Linked DNA regions of Saccharobesus litoralis. The protein of the gene in region 1 interacts with the protein of each later gene in a pairwise test. Links are inferred from orthologs where the notes say so. Each region holds a gene or a part of one and is shown on either strand. Other genes may lie near its edges.

Region 1 (3,331 bases):
TTATGAATTAGGCTGGGGTGGCTGGTGGTTTTGGGACCCTGTAGAAAATGCCTCTTTTATGCCTTGGCTAGCTGGTACTGCATTAATCCATAGTTTAGCAGTAACGGAAAAACGCAATGCCTTTAAAAGTTGGACTTTGTTGCTTGCTATTACCGCGTTTTCTTTAAGCTTATTAGGCACTTTCTTGGTTCGGTCTGGCATTTTGGTCTCTGTGCACGCTTTTGCGAGCGATCCCGAACGAGGCTTATTTATTTTAGCTTATTTGATAGTTGTTATTGGCGGCGCTTTAACTTTGTATGCTGTACGAGGATCGCAGGTGACCAGTACACATCGTTACCGTTTGTTTTCGCGTGAAGTCTTGTTGTTTATCAATAATATTTTATTAGTGGTTGCTTTAGTGGTGGTGTTATTGGGTACCTTGTTACCACTGGTTCATAAAGAAATTGGCTTAGGTTCGATCTCAATTGGTGAACCATTCTTTAATAATGTTTTTGCCTATTTATTTGTTCCTTTCTCATTGGTTTTAGGTATTGCGCCATTAATCCGCTGGAAACAAGATAAACTCACACGTAACAATAAAGCCATTTTATCGGCAATCGCTGTGACTTTAGTTTTTGCGCTAACCTGTTATTTCGCATACGCCATCGACAATATCTGGACTTTATTAGGTGTAACTTTAGCACTTTGGATAACAGTCTTAACCATTTGGGAAATTATTCAGAATACCAAAGGTGAACCAAACCGTTTAAGCAAATTGCCTTTGTCTCATTGGGGGATGGTGATGGGACATGTTGGTTTTGCATTTTTAATTGCGGGCATTGCGTTGACAACATTCGGCACGGTTGAAAAAGACGTGAGAATGGCACAGAGTGACAAAGTTAATTTAGGTCAGTACCAATTTACCTTAGATCGCATTCGCGAAGTTAAAGGGCCTAATTATTCTTCTTTTGTCGCTGATGTTAGTGTGCAAAAACAAAGCAGCTTGTTTACGTTACACGCGGAAAAGCGTTACTACCAAGTTAAGTCTTCTGTTATGACTGAAGCGGGGATTGATGCCGGATTTACTCGAGATTTATATGTAGCGTTAGGTGAACAATTTGACGATGGCTCATGGGCTGTGCGCGTTTATGTTAAGCCTTTTGTTCGTTGGATTTGGTTAGGCTCAATATTTATGTGTATTGGCGCAATTTTGTGTATTGCAGATAGACGCTACAGAACAGTGTTATCTCTTCGTTCAAAAACGGTTGCTGTCTCATGAAGAAAACCTATTTAATCATTCCAATAATTGCGTTTTTAGCAATATCTGTATTCTTTTATAAAGGCTTATTTTCTGATCCAACCAATATAGAAAATGTCAGTTTACATCGAGATTTTCCGGCATTTCACTTAGGCGATTTGATGGATAGTAAGGTGCAGCGCGATGAATCTGAGTTTATAGGAAAAGTAACACTGGTTAATGTTTGGGGGACTTGGTGCGTAACTTGTCGTATTGAGTTGCCATTCCTAACTCAATTGCGCGAACAGCACAATATGCGGATTGTGGGCGTTTACTATGATAATGCTGCCGATGCGGCATTTGGTGAAGTTGATATACGTAGTACGCGTTTAGAAGTAAAGCAAATGTTAGGGCAGTTAGGCGATCCATTTATCTACAACGTATATGATAAAACCCGCGATCTATCGCTTGATTTAGGCATTACAGGTGCACCTGAAAGTTTTTTAGTCAACAAGGCAGGAAAAATTATTTGGCATCGCCGAGGTGATATAAACTCGCGTATTTGGCAATCAGAACTTAAGCCCTTGTTTGAGCAAGCTTTGGCTGAATAAGGAAGGTTACAAGATGTATACAACTCTAATTAGAAGCTTATCTTCTTTAATATTGAGCTGTTGTATTTTTATGGTTAACGCTGAAGTTCATGAAAATTATCAGTTCGAAACAGATAAACAACAAACCCTTTTTTTACAGTTAACGAAAGAGTTACGTTGTCCGAAATGTCAAAATCAAAACATTGCCGATTCTAATGCGGGAGTCGCTTTAGATTTAAAAAACAAAACGTATCAGCTTGTTAAAGAAGGCAAAAGTAAAGACGATGTTATTGATTACATGGTTCAACGTTATGGTAATTTCGTTACTTACAAACCACCAGTAAATACTATCACTATTTGGTTGTGGTTAGGCCCAGCTTTGGTTGCGGGGCTATTGTTTACCACAGTCGTTGTGCGCAGTCGTAGAAAACACCCCAGTTTAACTGACGACTCAGAAAGTAAACCAGTAGTTGAGCAAAGTAGCCAACCTAGTTCTGCCGCGTTACAGCAGGCTAGAGAACTATTAAGCAAGAATAAACAACAAGGAGCTAAAGATGACTGATGCATTGCTTGCAATAGCTCTATTATCGCTTATTAGTATAGGGTACTTGGCTTTACCCATTAGTCGTATGCGTAAAGCGCAGCTAAACAACGACGAATTACTAAAAAACAATGAACAAAAAATTCTGCTACAAAAACAACAAGAGTTTGATGAAGATTTAGTTGCTGACCGTATGGCTCAGGATGAATATGAGCAATCAACTCAAGATTTAACGCTTGAGCTTGCCAGTTTAATAGAGCGGCAAAATCAACAAACTAAACAAGTTGGTGTTAAATTAAACGCCGTGATTGCGGTGCCTTTTATCATTGTGGTTTTATCGATGGGTTTTTATTTGTTTCAAGGCAAAATGCAGCAATTGGAACAATGGCAATCAGCGGTTGCACAGCGCGCTGACTTAGGGCAAAAAATCGTTATGGGTCAAGGTGGCGATGTTACTTTTGAAGATTTACGAACCTTTTACTTAGGCTTGCGCACCAAACTTGCTGAACAACCGGATGATGCAATCGGGTGGTTATTACTCGGCCGAGTTGCTGCTTCAATTAATGATGTCGAAGCGGCAATTAAAGCGCTTGAACAATCACTTAAATTGGAGCCGAATAAACGCTCTACGCGTTTAAGTTATGCGCAAACGTTAATTGCAACTCAACAAGATAATTATTTGCATAAAGCGAAGCAAGTCCTGCAAGGGTTGTTACGTGATGATGGTAGTGACGTTGAATCTGCAATGTTACTTGGTTATGTAGAGAATCAGTTAGGCAACCATAAAATAGCAAAAGTGATTATGGCTGAGGTACTCGAGCGTCTACCGGCCAATGATGAACGTCGCGGCCTAATTTTACAGGCCATTCCTTCTTTAGCCAATGGTGAGCAAGTCGCTGATAATTCTATGGAGTCGGTTTCTTCTATTGCTAGCAAAACGGTGACAGTTAAATTGGCTGGACTTAAAGATAAAGTGGGTCAGTA
Region 2 (3,216 bases), 2.5 Mb from region 1 along the record:
TGTCGTTGCTTTGCCTGTCTACTGAGGCAGTAGCGTAAGAATTTCTGTAAAGCATTTTACTGATTACTTGTGTAACGCGCCACGACACTGACATATTATGACATATGGGTGGCAAACGAAACTTTTCAAGTTTAATCTACGGTTATTTATCGACTGACATTGGTCGTTCACATGTTTAACTGCTGATTTGCAAGAACAATACTATGAAAAATGATATACAAGCCGATACACCAATATTGGTGTTTTGCACAACGCCAACCAAACAGGAAGCCCAAGAGCTGGCTAACGGTATTGTGCGCCATAAACACGCTGCATGCGTGAATATAGTTGATGCCATTGAATCAGTATATTCTTGGCAAGGCCGTATCGTCATGGACAACGAATACTTATTAAAAATTAAAACATTGGGTAGACATTTCGAAGGATTGCAAGCTTTTATCAAAAGTCAGCATAGTTATGATGTCCCTGAGATAACGGCAGTTAATATGTGTGCTATTTCCGACGAATATGCACAATGGCTGATCGACAGTCTTACCCCAAGTTCCAATCAACAACAAGGCCAAACAGAATGATGTTATTAAAAGTTTGTAAGCCGTCACTTTTAATAAAAAATTTGCCATTGTGGGCGCTAACGCTAGCACTTTTCGCTGCGTTGTTATTCACAATGCAATCCGTTAACGCACAAAACAAGACATTAACCCAACAGCCAATTGCTAATAATGCCGAACCACTCTTTTCAAGTAACTCGTCTTCTCTGGATGATTTATTTGCTGAAGAAAGCGAGCAAGAGCCGGACTTTTTACCCATAGACAAAGCGTTCGCCTTTAACTTTATCCAGAATGGTGACAAAGTCGATATTCAATTTGATATTGCCCCCGGATATTACCTTTATAAAAAACAATTTAAATTTGCCGCAGATAACGCAAGTTTTAGTGACGTAATTTTGCCTGAGGGTTTACCTTACGAAGACGAATACTACGGTCAAACTGAGATCTACAAACAACAATTTAGCGCGCAGATCCCACTCAATTTTGCGCTTGAACAAGGCGTTATTAAAATACGTTATCAAGGTTGTGCCGAAGCAGGATTATGCTATCCACCCAGCGTTAAAGAAGTTTTGCTAACTCCGATAAATAGCGGCGCTACGGGGGGACTGAATGCAAGTACAGATTTTTCTGATTTGAGTACCGATGAGTCAAGCTTAAGTTCGTTTTTACAAAGCCAAAGCTGGTTTATTGTGTTATTGGTATTTTTTGCGTTAGGTGTCGGATTAGCTTTAACGCCTTGTGTTTTCCCTATGTACCCTATCCTTTCTAGTGTATTAGTCGGTCAAGAAAAGCTAACCAATAAAGCTGCGTTTTTATTATCGCTTAGTTTCGTGCAAGGCATGGCACTAACCTATGCGGCTTTAGGGTTACTCGCAGCACTAGCAGGAGCCAGCTTTCAGGCTGTATTACAAAGCCAAGCTGTGCTTATCGGCTTATCTATTATGTTTGCTGCTTTGGCAGGTTCCATGTTTGGTTGGTACGAATTGCAGCTTCCGAGTAGCTGGGTTAATAAATTAAATGCCAAAAGCATGGAGCAAAAACAAGGTAACTTTAAAGGTGCATTAGCCATGGGCGTATTGTCGGGGTTAATAGCTTCGCCTTGTACCACAGCGCCTTTGTCTGGCGCGCTGCTTTACGTTGCTCAAACCGGCGATGCATTATTCGGATTTGTTACCTTATACATACTGTCAATTGGTATGGGCTTACCTTTACTGATTATTGGCGCTAGCAGTGGTAAATGGTTACCGAAAGCCGGTGGCTGGATGGAAAGCGTTAAAAAACTCTTTGCCTTTATATTACTGGCAGTACCAATTATGTTGTTCGCGCGCTTTATGCAAGAGCAATATGTATTGTTGTTGGCTGCGTTACTGGCCATGGCCTGTGCGGTATTCTTTGGTTTTCAGTTTAAACGACAACAAAACATTAAGTTATCCGGTGGCATCACTTTAGTCAGTTTGTTGGTAGCCATCTACTTTGGTCAAGCGGCACAAGGCTACAAAAAGCTAGAATTACCCTTTTTAGTCACCACTTCTGCAGTGCAAATTCAGCAAGAGTTAGATAAAGCTAAGCAAGCTGGTCAACCCGTATTACTAGACATTACCGCTGAATGGTGTGTCGGCTGTAAAGAATTTGAACATATCACTTTTGCTAACGCCAACGTACAAGCAACACTAAAAGACTATCAATGGCTACAATTGGACGTGACCGAGTTTAATAGTGAACATGATGCGTTAATTAAGTCGTGGGGAATTGTTGGCCCACCGGCTCCTACTGTGATGATCTTTACTACACAAGGCATTGAGCTTAGTAACCAAAGGATCCGCGGATTTTTACCCCCTGACGAATTTATAGGCGCAGTCAAACAAACACAGCAATAGCAGGTATACAGGGCAATAATTCATGTTATTGCCCTGTAGAATACAATAAAAACGTCTATACTTTTAAACCATATCAAGCAGTATAGTCTTCTCGCTCAGGTCTTATGGTTCATTGTCAGCGCTTACTCGCCCCAATCACATAGTAGAGCATATGCTCATGGGGTCTCAAAGCTTGACGGCTTTGCTTACATGGATGTAAGTACTTAGGTTTCGTCTGGAACTAGAAACCTGCCCCTAAAACCTGATCGCTTTAACTATAATTAACAAGCAAGGGGCGGCAACGTTGTCGTATTATTACCACGAACAAATTATTCAACTCACTGCGCAAATTGATGCCGAAGGTTTGCATGATACATTTGTCCAATTGGTTAAAGGATTGTTCCCCGATGCAGAAATACGCCTATACAATAATCGCTTGCCCGCATCGCATGGCCATTACGAGCTACTGCATCTGTCCCCAACACTCAGCCAAGATGAGTTAAAATCTCAAGTCAGCCAAGACACCCAATTACTCGATGCACTCATCAAAGAGCACGCATCAATAGAATTTGATTTAAGCCAAGACCAAATCGTTTATCCATTAATGGCTAGAAACTTATATTTTGGTGCGTTAATTATTGATGGCCACGCCATTGAAGATTTAGACAAACAAACCGTTCTCGCCGCCTACATTGCTATATACAGTAATCAATTAAATTTATTACGCACCAGCAATCATGACGCCCTAACCGGCTTATTTAATCGCCAAACCTTTGATGGCACGCTTAACAAACTGTTATCGACAACTGAGC

The links.
Region 2: the proteins of C2869_RS13560 (region 1) and dsbD interact in binary tests that used the Escherichia coli proteins (3 or more experiments, as listed by UniProt). The link is inferred for Saccharobesus litoralis from one-to-one orthologs.

The regions. Positions count from the first base shown.
Region 1 is NZ_CP026604.1:3,767,132-3,770,462, forward strand. What follows is about bases 42-3,040. They hold C2869_RS13560 (redoxin family protein), read left to right. Parts: upstream 42-1,254; coding sequence 1,255-1,827; downstream 1,828-3,040. Other genes in these bases: C2869_RS13555 (heme lyase CcmF/NrfE family subunit), read left to right, coding at 42-1,258; C2869_RS13565 (cytochrome c-type biogenesis protein), read left to right, coding at 1,841-2,368; ccmI (c-type cytochrome biogenesis protein CcmI), read left to right, coding at 2,361-3,040. In the rest of the region: more of C2869_RS13555, read left to right, coding at 1-41; more of ccmI, read left to right, coding at 3,041-3,331. UniProt on the Escherichia coli protein: Involved in disulfide bond formation. Catalyzes a late, reductive step in the assembly of periplasmic c-type cytochromes, probably the reduction of disulfide bonds of the apocytochrome c to allow covalent linkage with the heme.
Region 2 is NZ_CP026604.1:1,257,314-1,260,529, forward strand. The notes cover bases 161-3,044. They hold dsbD (protein-disulfide reductase DsbD), read left to right. Parts: upstream 161-664; coding sequence 665-2,425; downstream 2,426-3,044. Other genes in these bases: cutA (divalent-cation tolerance protein CutA), read left to right, coding at 204-572; C2869_RS04435 (GGDEF domain-containing protein), read left to right, coding at 2,709-3,044. Also shown: more of C2869_RS04435, read left to right, coding at 3,045-3,216. UniProt on the Escherichia coli protein: Required to facilitate the formation of correct disulfide bonds in some periplasmic proteins and for the assembly of the periplasmic c-type cytochromes.